Regions from separate parts of the Sporomusa rhizae genome, predicted to be linked through region 1. Evidence: riboswitches for the same ligand, from Rfam matches in the RefSeq annotation. Region 1 holds a riboswitch; the other holds the start of a gene.
What was found. A riboswitch is a leader RNA that binds a small molecule or an ion and turns the genes downstream of it on or off. The one in region 1 is predicted to bind cyclic di-AMP.
Positions count from the first base shown of each region.

Region 2: it holds a riboswitch for cyclic di-AMP, as region 1 does, so the genes downstream of both, SRRS_RS12305 (peptidoglycan-binding protein) here and SRRS_RS10845 (C40 family peptidase) in region 1, are expected to answer to the same signal.

Region 1 covers NZ_CP156925.1:2,368,434-2,376,295, forward strand. The annotation lists gene SRRS_RS10825 (hypothetical protein) at 1-263, shown strand, start outside; gene aroH (chorismate mutase) at 369-725, shown strand; gene mqnE (aminofutalosine synthase MqnE) at 795-1,871, opposite strand; gene SRRS_RS10840 (glycosyltransferase family 2 protein) at 2,037-2,996, shown strand; cyclic di-AMP (ydaO/yuaA leader) riboswitch at 3,096-3,234, shown strand; gene SRRS_RS10845 (C40 family peptidase) at 3,238-3,906, shown strand; gene SRRS_RS10850 (ABC transporter ATP-binding protein) at 4,059-5,789, shown strand; gene SRRS_RS10855 (metal ABC transporter solute-binding protein, Zn/Mn family) at 5,944-6,936, shown strand; gene SRRS_RS10860 (Fur family transcriptional regulator) at 6,954-7,394, shown strand; gene SRRS_RS10865 (metal ABC transporter ATP-binding protein) at 7,406-7,862, shown strand, end outside.
Region 2 covers NZ_CP156925.1:2,645,713-2,653,574, forward strand. The annotation lists gene guaB (IMP dehydrogenase) at 1-689, opposite strand, end outside; gene SRRS_RS12305 (peptidoglycan-binding protein) at 832-1,470, opposite strand; cyclic di-AMP (ydaO/yuaA leader) riboswitch at 1,475-1,612, opposite strand; gene SRRS_RS12310 (hypothetical protein) at 1,987-2,475, opposite strand; gene SRRS_RS12315 (2-hydroxymuconate tautomerase) at 2,536-2,715, opposite strand; gene SRRS_RS12320 (hypothetical protein) at 3,287-3,889, shown strand; gene SRRS_RS12325 (HipA family kinase) at 4,141-4,926, shown strand; gene SRRS_RS12330 (TVP38/TMEM64 family protein) at 5,046-5,717, opposite strand; gene SRRS_RS12335 (hypothetical protein) at 5,767-5,973, opposite strand; gene recG (ATP-dependent DNA helicase RecG) at 6,162-7,862, opposite strand, start outside.

The sequences.
Region 1 (7,862 bases):
ATGAACCGGAGGTATTTCCTGCCGAAGATCATCGTTATAACCCCGAAAAAAAATGTCAGGAATTATTAATTACTGTCTTTGACCAAAAGCTATGGGTAGATACTAGGGCTGTTAAATTAAAGAAAGTAGCGGGATCAATTTTCTGTTGGAAAGAGTATGAACAAGGGCAATATGTTGAACTTAATCAGTCGAATAGTGTATGTCCTGAGTGTGGTTGGTGGAAATGCCACATATGTAATTCCTGCCGTTGCAACAAACCATAAAAGCATATTGAAATAACCAACTAAATAATTATAGGAAATTCGCGGTTTTTCGCGTATAATGTTTACCAGAAGCTTTTGCTAATACTTTCTAGGAGTGGTCATTAGATGTTGCGTGGTGTTCGTGGCGCGACAACCGTTACAGCCAATAACCGTGAAGAAATATTTGAACGCGTGGCCGAGCTTCTTACGGCAATGACGAGTGAGAACACAATAGATATCGAAGATATTGGTGCGGTGATATTTAGTTCGACACCTGACCTAAATGCCACTTTTCCCGCTGCCGGTGCAAGAAGGTTAGGGTGGGTCCAGGTACCCTTATTCGGGACACAAGAAATAGAATGCCCAGAAGCACTTCCCTTGTGTGTTCGGGTATTGATTCTCTGGAATACTGATGTTAGGCAGCAAGAGATTAAACATGTTTATTTGCATGATGCTGTTATTTTGCGGCAGGATATTAGGTAATAAAACAAGTTAAACGTACTAAAGCCTGCATTGTTCATTGACAATGCAGGCTTTAGTTATTAATAAATACTACTCATAAATGTTAATAATATTATATAGTGAATCGCGCTCAACAGGTATACGTCCGGCCTGACGAATTAAGGTCAAGATTGTTTCGGTACTTAAGAGCTGGCTGGTTTTAGCTCCGGCTGCGTGGCTGATTTTTTCTTCGCTGACAGTGCCGTCGATGTCGTTAGCACCAAAACCAAGGGCAAGTTGAGCAATCTGAGGGTTTAACATAACCCAATATGCTTTGATATTATTAAAATTATCCAGCATTAATCTAGCGATTGCTACCATTTTTAGATCTTCCCAAGCCGGAACCCGGCTAATTGATTCAGACAATCTGGTGTTAGCAGGATGAAAGGGAAGTCCGATAAAGGTTTGGAAGCCTTTTGTTTCGTCTTGCAGAGTGCGAAGAGCGAGTAGATGATCAATTCTTTCCTCTGGTGTTTCAATATGGCCGTACAGTATACTAGCGTTCGTGCGGATGTCTAGCTTATGTGCAACGCGAGCCGCATCAAGCCATTCAGCGGCACTAGCTTTATTGGGACATACTTCCCGGCGTACTCTATCACTAAGAATTTCGGCACCGCCGCCAGGCATAGAACCTAAGCCAGCCGCCTTAAGCCTCTGGAGTACACCGGTTATGCTTTGACCGGAAATCTTAGCGAAATAGCATATCTCAACACAAGTAAATGCCTTAAGATGAATATGCGGTAAAGCAGTATGCAGGGCGCTAATTATATCCACATAGTATTCAAAAGGCCAGTCAGGGTGCAAGCCGCTAACTATGTGAAGTTCGGCAAGACGTTTGTCTTCAGCTGCCTTTGCCGCTACAGTTAACACCTGTTCTTTGGTCATGGCATAAGCATGAGCACTGTCGCTATCACAACCAAATGCACAAAACTTACATTTGGCAGTGCAAACATTAGTCAAATTTATATGGCGGTTAACATTAAAATAGACATAATTGCCACTGATACGCTGTCTTGCTATATCGGCGAGATATCCAAGCCAACCTATGTCATTAGAAGCAAGTAAAGTTAAGCCGTCGTTACGGGTAAGCCGGATACCGGCGCGGATTTTAGCTTCTAGTTTATCCAAGGCAGACACTCCTTTCCTAAAATAATTTCGCGGTTTATAGGAGATATCCTGCTAACTGGCCAAGGACGGTTTGGGTGCTAAATGTATTAAATCTTGGCTAAAGATTTAATTGCAATTATGGGCAGGTGATGTAATAATATATTGGTGACAAGGAGGGGGAGCGGTATGCCGTTACCTAAAAAACTAATTTCTATTGTTGTACCAGTATTTAATGAACAAGATAATATCGACAACTTTTATCAGGAAGTTATTAAACATATGGAGCAGCAGCCTTATTATTTTGAGCTTATCTTCATCGATGACGGATCGAGTGATGCTACTCCTCTTATCCTTGAACGGTTAGTAAATTCTGATAACCGGGTGAGGGCCTTGATTTTAGCTCGAAACTTCGGTCATCAAGTGGCTTTGTCCTGTGGCTTAGACCATGCCGATGGGGATGCAGTAATTACTATGGATGGCGATATGCAGCATCCGCCCGAAATGTTACCGCAATTACTTGCCCAATGGAATAATGGCTTTCAGGTAGTCCAAACAATACGGGTTAATACAGAAGGGGTATCTTGGTTTAAGAGCTTTACCTCAGGTATGTTCTATAAACTAATGAATGCGGTGTCAAATATACGGGTTACTGAGGGCGGTTCTGACTTTAGACTGCTTGATAAACAGGTGGTGAAAAGCTTCCGGCGGTTCCGGGAACGTGCAAGGTTTATTAGGGGCATGATTAGTGCAATCGGGTATCGCCAAACGTATATCGAATTTGTTGCTCCCAAGCGATTTGCCGGAAAATCTAAATTTTCCTTACGAAAGATGCTGCACTTTGCTTTAGATGGTATTACGGCCTATTCAAAAACGCCGCTTAGATTTGCGTTTTACATAGGTATAGCGTTAGGACTCGGCAGTATCGTTCTGACATTGCATGTAATATATATTAGATTGTTTACCGACGAAGCTGTTCCTGGCTGGGCAACAATAACTGCCAGTATTTCGCTTTTAGGCGGACTGCAATTAGCAGGAATCGGCATTATTGGCGAATATGTCGGAAGAATATTTGAAGAAGTAAAACAACGTCCTTTATATTGGCTGCGCGCTGAACTTGGTCAGCAGACAGAAAAACATAATCAATGAAAATTCTTTGCTAATAAAAACAATTACCCTAATAAATGTAAAAAAAACACGATTTTGGGCAGGAATTTTTAGTTTTTAGACGAATATAAGAATAAAGAGCATTGTAGAAAGCCGAATCCAGCTCAGGAACGGGGGAACCATTTTATGGGGTGAAACGTAAGAAGTGTTATGCTTCTTACGTAGGGTGCCTGCAACCCTAACCCGTCAGCTAACCTCGGAGGCCAGCGAGAGGAGAAATGTATTGGGAAAGTTTTTCGGGTTTGTTGTCGCTTTTTGTCTCTTTTTTGGGACCGCTACTTTTGCCCATGCTTCCGGTACATATGAGGTCGGTGACCAGGGAGCCGATGTAGTCGCCATTCAAGCCCAGCTAAATAGTCTAGGCTTTAACGCAGGATCAGCTGATGGTGATTTTGGCGAATTAACAGCTAGTGCTGTTAAGGCTTTTCAGGCGGCTCGTGGTCTAGACGCTGATGGTGTAGTAGGGGCGCAAACTTATCGTGCTCTAATGGGAAGGGATATTCCGGTCAGCCGTGATTCTTCAACGGCTTCGATACGGCGTGTTGTTCAGACTTCCATGCGCTACACTGGTGTACCTTATGTATTCGGTGGGACGAGTCCCGGTGGTTTTGACTGTTCCGGCTTTACCCGTTATGTATTTGCTCAGAGTGGTATTTACCTGCCGCGTATGGCTGATGAGCAGTTTGAAGTCGGACGATATGTATCTTACAATCGTCTCCAGCCTGGAGATTTAGTGTTTTTTAGCACTTATGCTTCAGGAGCATCTCACAGCGGTATCTACCTTGGTGATGGTAGATTTATCAGTGCTACGTCCAGCCGCGGTGTAGCTATTGACAGTATGAACAGTAGCTATTGGGGTCCGCGTTACGTTGGCGCCCGTCGTGTGATGTAAAGGAACAAAAGGGAAGGCGTTGTCAGCCTTCCCATTTTTATTTTTTTGATTAGGGGTATGTTTGGCAGGATTTTTTAAAAAATGCTGGTATTTAAATAAAGTAATTGGTACATACTATGTAAGTTAAGTGTTATTATGGTGGAGAATTTATTATGTTTACTTTTTACTGGCGCAAATTTATAATGCCCTACTGGCTGCAGGCCACGACGGCGATAGTGTGTTTTATCATTGCAAGTATAGCTGGCTTAGCAGCGCCGTTAGTCGTAAAGCTGCTAATTGATGATGCGCTGTCTGGCGGCAACATCACATTTTTGCATATTATTATTGCCGGGATAGTAATATTGTATCTAATCCGCGGCTTATTTTCCTATTTCTACGGTTACCGTATGGCTAAGGCTGGTAACCAGATGTTGGCTAAGCTACGGGAAGACATGTTCACCAAATTACAGTCACTCGACTATGCTTATTTTATGAAAATGCCCTCCGGTGATTTGATTTCATTGTTTACTAATGACTTGTTGTTGATTCAACAGGCGGTAACTGTGGGTATACCGGATATCATTGTCGAGTCGCTAAACCTACTGGCCATCATGGCAATTATGATTTATTTTGATTGGAAATTGGCCATGGTAACATTCGCAACCTTGCCTTTTATTATTGTCGCTATCAGCTTTTTTAATAGTAAAATTGGCAGGATGGGGGCGCTTGTTGAACATACTTTGGCTAAGGTAACGTCAATTATTCAACAATCTTTGGTATCGGTAATGATTGTGCAAAGTTATGTTCGTGAAGATTATGAGTATCGAAAATTTAGTGACAAAATTCAACAGGCTGCGGGGGATTTGCTGAAAGCCCAGCGTTTGAGCGCGATACTTGTTCCCTTGGTAGAATTCCTTGCTGCTATTGGTTTGACGATAATTGTTTGGTATGGCGGGCGGGAAGTTATTAATGGCGATTTGAGTATCGGCGGGATGTTTGCTTTTTTAGTTTATATTATCAATGTCCCTATGCCTGTTCGTAAGATCAGTCAGGCGATGACATTTTTAAAGTTTGGAATAGTAGCTTGGAATCGTATTAACAATTTGCTTAATGAACAAACTCCATCTGTTGCCGATGGTTATCTGGATATGTCTAAAGCACAGGGGGTTGTCGAATTTAAAGATGTGTCGTTTGCTTACCGAACAGGTAAGCCTGTATTGGAAGCAATCAGCATTTCGGCTAAACCTGGGGAGATTATTGCAATTGTAGGGCCAAGTGGTGCTGGTAAATCTTCATTTGCAAATCTGCTTTTACGATTTTATGATCCCACTCAGGGAGCTATTTATTTAGATGGCGTAAATATTAAAGACATAAAAATTAAGGATTTGCGGCAACATATAGGCTTTATTCAGCAAGAGCCTGTCTTATTTAATACAACTATTTTGGAAAACATCCGCTTTGGCAACCTTGCTGCTACTTCAAGCCAAATTGAACAGGCGGCTCGCAAGGCCAATGCTCATGCGTTCATTATGGAGCTACCACAAGGCTATAATACTGTTGTCGGTGAATTAGGCGGAAATTTGTCAGGTGGCCAGCGGCAACGGATTGCGATCGCCCGCGCGATCATTGCGGAACCATCTATTTTACTGCTAGATGAACCGACAGCTGCTTTGGACGCTCATACGGAGAAGCAGGTTATGGCAGCTATTCGGCAAGCCAGTATGGGACGAACAACTTTTATAATTACCCATAGGATGTCAACAATCATGGCTTCCGATCAGGTAATATATTTAGCTGGTGGCAGAATTGTTGAGACAGGTACTCACCAGGAATTACTTAGTAAAGGTGGGTTATATGCTCGGGTCGTCAAATATAGTGAAGCTGATTTTGGTATAAATGAGTAAAATAGTGGCAATAATTTTAGCGGCAATATTTTTGCCGCTAATTATTTTACTTTTATTAAGAATAATCCTATTAACTTCGTGGGATTTATTGACAAAAAAACAAACAACTGCTACCATTTAATAAGAATATTCCTATTAATAAAATGAGAGGTGTATGATGAGAGTAAAAGTATTTTTAACTGTACTGCTTATTGCCGGGCTTACCTTGATTGCAGGCTGCGGTCAAAAAACTGTTGCACCGGGCGATAATTCTCCACAGCAACCTAAAATTAAAGTCTTGGCTAGTGTTTATCCGGTATATGAATTTGTCCGGCAGGTAGGCGGCGATAAAGTTGAAGTAACTATGTTGGTACCAGCCGGGGCAGAACCGCATGAATGGGAACCATCGGCTAAAGACTTAGTTCAGGTTAAAAATTCTAAATTGTTTTTTTATCATGGGGCTAATTTAGAACATTGGCTAAGTAAAGTAACGGCTAAAGATGTACTTGGCAATACAACAGCAGTAGAAGTAAGTAAAGATATTGAACTAAGAGAGGGTACAGCTCATACGCACGATCATGACCCGGCGGAAGAGCACAAGCATAATGCTAATGAAAAACAGGAACCTGAAAAGCATCAGGAAGTAGATCCGCATGTTTGGCTTGATCCTGTACTTGCGCAGAAGGAAGTAAATACCATTGCCGAAGCGCTTGCGGCGGCAGACCCTGCTAACGCAGTATACTATCGAGATAATGCGACTAAATATAATGAACAGTTACAGAAGCTTCATAGCGAATATCAAGATGGCCTAAAAACAGTTCAAAAGAGGATTATTGTTACTAGTCATGCAGCATTTGGTTACCTTGGCTCCCGCTATAATTTGGAGCAGGTTGCAATTATGGGCATATCACCAGATGCTGAACCAACACCGGAGAAGATGGCCGATATTGTGCGGATGTGCCGAGAACGGCAAGTTACATACCTATTTGCCGAATCCATTGTTAGTCCTAAAGTAGCTGAAACATTAGCTAAAGAAGCCGGTGCCAAAGTACTTTTATTACATCCTATTGATTCTTTGACTCCTGATGAAATTAAACAAGGTAAAGACTATCTAACGTTAATGCGGGAAAATTTGGCCAATCTTAAATTAGCTCTAAGTAGTAACTAGAGAATAGGGGAGCGAAAATGACTGCAATCAATGCAGCGGGTACCATTATAGTGGTAAACCGTCTAAAAGAAAAAGGTTATCGCATAACAGGTCAGAGGCAAGCTTTAGTTGAGCAACTGGTTGAGTCAGAAGAACCTCTATCAGCCTTTGAAATTTGGGAGAGACTTCGGATACAGTATAAGGATGTAAGTTTAGATACTGTTTATCGAAACCTTCATGTGCTAGTTGATTTAGGAGCATTAATTCCCATAAATGCTATGGGGAAAGAAGGGGTTAGGTATGAACTAGTGTATACGAGTCATCACCATCATATTGTCTGTGTAAAATGCGGACAGACGCAATGCATTGATTATTGCCCCGTTGATCCCCATCTAATTTCTGTATTGAAAACGCACGGATATGAGCTAGTGCGACACAATCTGCAATTATTCGGCGTGTGCCGCCATTGTAATTGTTAAGGAGTAATGTTATGGCTGAAGTTAAATTACAAGATATTTCTTTTCGTTATAACACTGAATTGGTATTAAGCAATATAACATTTTCAGTGAATCAAGGTGAGTTTGTAGTAGCAGTAGGTCCTAACGGTGCGGGTAAAAGCACAATGCTTAAGATAATAGCCGGACTTATTGAGCCGATTTCCGGTCAGGTGCTAATAGATCACAAAGATGTACGACAGGCAGCTAAACAGGGAATTATCGGTTATGTACCACAGCATTATGCACAGAATACGGCAGCATTTCCGGCTACGGTGGAAGAGATAGTTGCGTTAGGGCTTGTCAATGTACAGGGGGCAGTAAAGAATAAAGGAGCTAAACATATAGTCACCCATATGCTGGAGCTAGTGGGAGCCCAAGAATTGCATGGCCGCCGTATCGGGGAATTATCCGGCGGTCAGCAGCAGCGGGTTATGGTTGCAAGGGCTTTGG
Region 2 (7,862 bases), 280 kb from region 1:
ATATCAGAACCAACACCAATAGCGGCGGCTACTAATAAGCGACCTTTAGGATCTTTGGCTGAATTCGGGTACTTTTGGGCTTTTTCAATATCTTTTATTGTAATAAGTCCTTTTAAGTTTCCTTCGGAATCAAGCAAGGGCAGCTTCTCGATGCGATGCTCACGTAAAATTTCTTTGGCTTCTTCTAATGAAGTGCCAACATGGGCAGTGATTAGGTGTTCTCTGGTCATGCAATCAGAAATTTTACGGCTTAAATCGGTTTCAAAACGCAAATCCCGGTTTGTAAGAATACCGACAAGTTTGCCAGCATTAGTTACCGGAACACCGGAAATATGATATTTTTCCATAAGGTTATGGGCATCTTGCAGTGTATTACTGGGAGATAAAAATATTGGGTCAACAATAATTCCATGCTCAGAGCGTTTGACTTTATCAATTTCATTTGCTTGACGAGCAATCGGCATATTTTTATGTATTACCCCTATGCCACCTTCACGTGCCATGGCAATTGCCATACGGGCTTCCGTAACGGTATCCATGCCAGAACTGATAATAGGCATATTAAGCTTAATGTTTTTTGTCAAGTAAGTGGATACTTCTACTTCTCTCGGCAGAACTTCTGATTTTGCGGGTACAAGTAGTACATCATCAAAAGTTAAACCTTCGGGGCCAAATTTGTTGTCAAACATCAGTTGAAACTCCTTTCAGTGAACATCATCGTAATAGGTATTTCCCAATATAATAACACAAATAAACTAGCCAAATCTACCTCTTTTTATGTAATAATAAAAAAAAATAATTCAGCCTGGCAAAATAATGCCAGGCTTATCATTAACTAAGAACATATACTTTTACATTTTGAATACCGAAATCATAAGCCACTGCTACTGACTGCATGGCAATATCGATACGGTTTCCCTTGATTGCGCCTCCGGTATCTTCAGCTACTCCATACATACCTTTTCCGTCGGCAAATTCAATATATAAGCGAGAACCAAGTGGAATTACTTGTGGATCAACGGCAATTACACCTGGGCGTACCATGGTACCCATATACGTCATGTTGCCCCATTGGCCGTTATCATGCGGACCGGCGGCATAAGCAGTAGCCTTTATATCCAGAACAGCTTTATAGCGTCCTGGAGCGTTACTTCTTGATACCTCTGGCATACGACTGTCTTGCATGACTTGAACAGTTTCCTGGCCGACAACTCCGTCAGCGGCAAGGTTTTTCTTATTTTGATAGTCGATTACCGATTGCTCAGTAGTTTCGCCAAAAACCCCATCAACTGAGATGCTATCATAACCCAATTCGATAAGTCTAGACTGCAGCTCTTCTACTGTTTGACCTGTCATTCCTGATTTAAGTGCTTGATCTCCTAATGCAGCTAAGGCTAATGGTGTCCAGAATGTAGCACCTAGGAATGCCATAGCAATGGCGGAACTAATAATTTTTTTGATGTTTTTCATTAAAAACACCCCTTTCTAAAAGCCTACGAGGTTAGCTGACGGGTTCGGGACAAAGGGAAATCCCTACCGCATTATGCGGATTCACCCCAGAAATGGTTCCCCCGTTTTCCTTTTTTATTAGGAAATTCGGCTTGTCGTATATATTACACGATATATTTATAAAGGGCAAACAATATATGAAGTAGTTATTAGAAAACACTTATTATTAGACAAGCTTATTCTTTGGTATGCTCCTATATGCTACCTTATATAATATAAATTTTTATTACGCGTAAACAAAACTTAGGAATTATATGTTAAAGCATTGGTATGCGACAAAAAAGCCTTACAGAATAACCGGCCAATCTATCAGTATATCATTTGTAGACAATTAGGATACTGACAGTAAAATGGGACTACCATTCAGATAGTCCCATCTTAGTCTATTACAAGCAGTATGCAGTGCAGTCTGCCAATTTTTAATAATATTGGGTTTACCTACCCGCAAAATGGGTTTGGAGTCTCTTTTCGGGATGGCTAGTTTTTGCCCAGCATAAATGGTGCAAACCCAAGCTCGCCCCAGTAATGGTTGTCGTACACTTGGATAATGCCATTCACTCTTCTCTGTAAGATCTTTTTTACGTGGCTGAGAGAACTAAAAAATATCCGGGTTTGGGGGTGGGCATTATTGAGTGCTGCTTGATGGTAAAACTGCACTGATTTGTCTATAGCAGTGTAGACTGCCCAAAGCTTTGTTAATACCTTAATATTAGTATTTATTTTACTCGGGTTAATAGCCTCTTGCCAGGCTGTGTCCAAGCCGAGCAATTTAGTTTCATCTACATTAGGATAGTGAGCGATGTCGATGTTAGTTGCCTCTGCTGCGAATAAAAGTTGTAAAAAGCCATCTTGGAATTGCTCAAGGAGAGTAATAAACGGCAAATTTTCGGTAACGATATCTGCTAATGACGCTATTTCACTGCTTATAGCAGTTTCAATTTCAAGTGCAAATTGTATAGGGTTCATACGTTAAGCACTACCTTTCTAATAATCAGGCCATTTCGCTCTGCGAAATGGCCTGACAAATTATTTCTTGCTAGACAAAAATACACCAGCCTTAGCGACAGGAGATTCACGTACGATGATAGTTACGGCTTCAGGTGGACATTTTGCAGTTTCGACAATTACTTCAGTCACTCTTTTGACCATTTCCTGCTTTTGTTCTTGAGAACGGCCTTCGAGCAGGTCAATTTGTACAATTGGCATTTGCTACACCTCCAAAATCTATTATTAGTATTTTTCGTGCTAGATAATATATCCCCTGCTTAAATTTGGTAGCAGCAGTTAAAAATTTCATAGATTGTAAAAACAATATCAGGCCGCAATTTTATTAAAAGTAAGCGAAGTTTTTGTCAAACTTATAAAATGTTAGTCGCGTTGCAACCGTGATTGACTCTTTTTTGATTTGCCGGTTGCTAGGAACAGCATATAAATTTGCCTAATCCTGCTTTTGGTTTACGTCGTAGCCAGTACCGGTAGGTAAGAAATCTCCGCCAATACCTCTGTTAGTGCTTATTTCCTGCCACACATTGGGCCAAAATCCGGTCGTTACCTTATCACAAAGCCGGGCCTCTCATTGATGAAACTAATACGGATCCCATAAGCCGGAGATGGTTAAAAAACATATACCTTCAAAATTACAAATTGTGCATAGTTAATCTGACGTAAATATATAACTATTTGTTTTTTATAATGATGCGAAAGTAACAAATTGATTCTATTACTCATAAAGTATAGTAGTATATTGCTTATTAGATATTGAAGGAGGTCTATACTTGTGAGTATCTTCAGAGAACTCCGCAACGAATGCTTGATTAGGGAACTCGATCGCGAGTTAAACACAGATGTATTGTTATTTGGCTTCGACGGTATGACATATTTTGGTAATTTACAAAAGGTTGAGGACTGCCGTATAGCTTTTTTATCGCCAGCTATTGAGGCTCAATCGAACGTAGAAATTCTTTCTCCCGGTGGAGAAGTCGTAGAGGTAAGATTCTTACAAGTTGATTTGTGGCAAATTGTTGCCAAAGCTACTGGGATAAGAGCTAATCCATTTACATCATCAGAGGATTGTGATTCGGCTCACTCTATGAGGACTGAGGTATCGCAGCAAATAACCGAAACAAGTGAGCGCCAAGAGAGCCATGAACTGATTTGCATACTAAGACGTATGATTGGTGATAACGTAGTAGTTACGACTCTTGGTGGCTTTATATTTGAGGGTATACTTGGAAATGTCGATGATGAGCTGGCCTTTATATCGGTTAATGAGATATTCGGCCCAGGTAATTCTTCGGGAATATCTGATAATACGGTAAGTACAGCTGTAGTAAATCTTGAAGCTTTAACGTCAGTGTCCAGATCAGCTGAATGTTGCTAAAGCTGACGATTTTTGGGTACGAGTGAAAATATCAATTAAATTAATGCTAATGCCAGGGTAAAAGACTCGGTGAATTTTTTTACCGAGTCTTTTTATCAAGAGAGTTCTATTGTCACAGTAAATAATGAAAATATATTTTTTCCGGATAAAAATATATTTTATTCGGATAGAGTAACAGCGGTTTCTGCTGCTCTCGCTGATGCTGGGCACAAGCCGTATTTTTTTTGACTGCGTTAGGAGGGATTGACAGTATGCTAATGGCGGCAGCATATTTGGGGAAAGTAGGCGTCGGGGTTACTGTGCCGCAGTTTTTTCGTGCTCAAGATGAAAACGTCTATGTAGTAAAATTCCAAAACAACCGGCTTGGCTCCAGGGTTTTGGTAAGCGAATTTTTTGCAGCAAAGTTTGGTGCGATAATGGGGTTGTGTTTTCCGGCGAGTGATATCATTAGCATTGATGAAAAAATATTGAATAATAATTCATATCTTCTTGAGTTAGGTTTGGAACCAGGACTGCATTTTGCCTCGCGCTACATTGAAAATACGGAATACGTAAGAAAAGAGAAACTATATAAGGCTATTAATGTCAAAGACATGGCTGGCGTTGTGTTGTTTGACCATATGTTTCACAATGCGGATCGGGCAAAAAATCATAAAAACTTACTTCTCCGTCTTGAGAATGAGCAGTACAAAATCTATGCAATCGATAATTCGCATTTATTTAGATCCAGTCGCTGGACGATTGACTCGCTACAGAAACTGGGTACAAAAATAATAACATATTATTTTCGATACTATAGAAAATTGCTAAACAATATTCTTTTTTTTCAGGATTTTGTACCATATGTCAATATAGTAAGAAAGATTAGTAATGAGCAAATTGACGGTATCATACAGGAAATTCCTCAGAAATGGCTGCCGGGTGAGGTGGATCGCACCGCTTTATCGGAATATGCAAAAATACGCAGGGATATGGTCGATTTGATATGTGAAGAACTTTGCAGGTTGATTCCGAGAAGCAGAGGCGGGCAAAAATGATTTATTGCTATAATTCCTAAAAAACGAAATAAAAATGAAACTACCGAATACCAACTTTTTACTGATGGTAAGTAGTTTCGTTTTTTTATAAAGTGCCGTTAGTTCCCTACACAAAAATTTCAAAGTTCGGTTTTTTTATTTCTTTTTTGCCACCAGAGAACGCCATAAATAACGATAACCAGCAGGATAATAAAAATTAGCCGACCTAAATTTTCACCGGCAAAAACAATATCGTGTCCCAGTAATACCTTAACAACTACCGGCGGTAGCTTACCGATGATGGTTGCCAGAAAAAAGTCTTTGAAAGAGATACGGCTAATCGCAGCAACGGCAGTTATAATACCGGATGGTGCCAAGGGTAAGAGTCTGGCTAGCAAAAGTGCTTTAAATCCATTGGCGGCACTATAGTCATCTACTTGCTTAAGATAACGACTTTTCGCTATCCAGCCCTCGACGGCGTGACGGAAAAAATAGCGGGCGAAAACGAACATAAATAAGGCACCAATCACTTCACCGATCCAAGAGATTATTGTACCCCAAAATAGTCCAAAGACGATGCCGGCAGCACCTGATAAAATCATAAATGGAAAAACAATTGTAAAAGTCATGATAACAAATAGAACAATTGTTATCATGACGGCGCTAGGTCCGAAAGATCTTAAATATTCTGCCAAGGCGGCAATGTCGCCTCTTTCAATAATACCATAAGCGTGGTGGAAAAATTCCGGCTGCCACATATACGTTAATCCGATAAGTGCAATAATTGCGAGCCAACCTAGTAACTTATTCATCTAGTACCTTCCTATCTCTCAAAAACAGCGCTGAATCAGCGCTGTTTGTTTATTCCCATTGGGCTATTTCTCTTTGAAATATGTTGCAGGAACCATCAAACCAATGCGTGCAGTCAGTGCAGCGTCTGACATAATTTGAAGCCGATACGTTGAGTAAGGAATAACCATAGCCCATAGCGTTTATAATATGTTCAAATTCACGACATTCGCCGGCAATACTACGTAATTGCTCTTCTGAATAACTATTATTTTTCAAACTGCCCACCACCCTTACAGTTATTTATCTTTAGTGTGTACGTGACAGTAAAAAAAAATAAGAAATAAATTTAAAAAAATTTAATAAGGTACGTATAAACCCCATTCAAAATGTCAATATTAGTAATGTAAATTTTCTCCTCTCCCATAATTGGCGGCCTTCTGGCCGCTCCTTTTTTTTTATCCGATTTAGCGATGGAACACCATGCTGAATTTGTCGCCAAACCAATGCTTAAGTGTTTGCCACACCTTTTCTAAGTATTCCGGTGTACAAACCGTCTGCTGAGCAGCTTGGCGGGCCTCTAGTAATATATCAGTATCCCTGACAATGTCGGCAATCTTTAAGTCCGGCATACCATGTTGATGTGTACCGAAAAACTGCCCCGGTCCTCTTAACACCAAATCCTTCTCTGCCAAAATAAAGCCGTCGTTTACTTCGGTCATAATTTTCAAACGTTCAACTGTTTCTTCGTTGGTACTGTCTGATAACAGAATACAGTAAGACTTATATTCACCACGGCCGACACGGCCGCGCAACTGATGAAGTTGCGCCAGGCCGAAGCGGTCGGCACCCTCGATTATTATTACCGTGGCATTGGGAACATTAACTCCTACTTCGATTACCGTAGTAGCGATAAGTGCTTTTATATTACCGTTGGCAAAGGCAGCCATAACAGCTTCTTTTTCTTGTGGTTTCATTTTACCGTGCAGTAAGCCGCAAGGAATGTTTCTGAAAAAGGTGGCGGTTAGTTCATTATACATTGAAACTGCAGATTGTGCTTCAATTTTTTCCGACTCTTCAACAAGCGGACATACTATATACACTTGACGGCCAGCTTTAATTTGACCAACGGCAAAACCATAAACCTTTTCACGACGGTTGTTATTACGCGCGTAAGTGGCAATGGGCTGTCGACCGGGAGGTAGCTCCCGGATAATTGATACATCAAGGTCTCCATATACGGTAAGCGCCATAGTTCGGGGTATAGGTGTTGCCGTCATTATAAGTACATCGGGATGATTTCCTTTTGCTTCCAGCTTGGAGCGTTGGCGAACACCAAAGCGGTGTTGTTCATCTGTAACTACTAGTCCGAGGTGCTTGAACTCCACATCATCTTGGATAAGTGCATGTGTGCCAATGACGATATCAATTAGTCCTGTTTTGATATTGTCTAGTATTTCTTCTCTTATCTTACGGTTTAATTTTCCGGTGAGTACAGCAATTTTGATACCATGCGGCGCCAATAACCGGGCAAGTGTATGATAATGCTGTTCTGCCAATATTTCTGTTGGTGCCATCATCGCCCCCTGATAGCCGTTTTCGACCGTTTTGGCCAGCGATATGGCAGCGATGACTGTTTTCCCTGAACCAACATCACCTTGAACTAAGCGCTGCATCGGAGTGGTGTCTTCCATATCCGTTTTAATTTCACGAAGTGTCTGAAGCTGATCGGCGGTCAAGGCAAACGGCAGGCTTTTTTCAACAGCTACTACCAATTCGTTGTCTCGTGCATGCTTAATGCCTTTCGAACCATATTTCATTTTCTGTTTTATATAGGCTAAGCCGCATTGAAGTAAATAGAGTTCTTCAAATACCAGCCGCCGGCGAGCCTGTAATAAGGTTTCCATGCTGACAGGAAAATGAATATTAGCCAAAGCCTGCTGCCGGTTTATCAAATTGAACCGGATAATAATATCGGCAGGTAAGATTTCTGTGCTTTCACTGCCGGGTGTACTTTGAAATATTTGCAAAGCTTGCTCTATAAGGGATCTCAGTTGCCATTGCGGAATATCTTCGGTTGCGGGGTATACAGGCATAATGCGTCCGGTAGACGGGCTGTTTCTTTCTACAAGCTCAATATCCGGTTTATTAATTTCAATTATGCCATG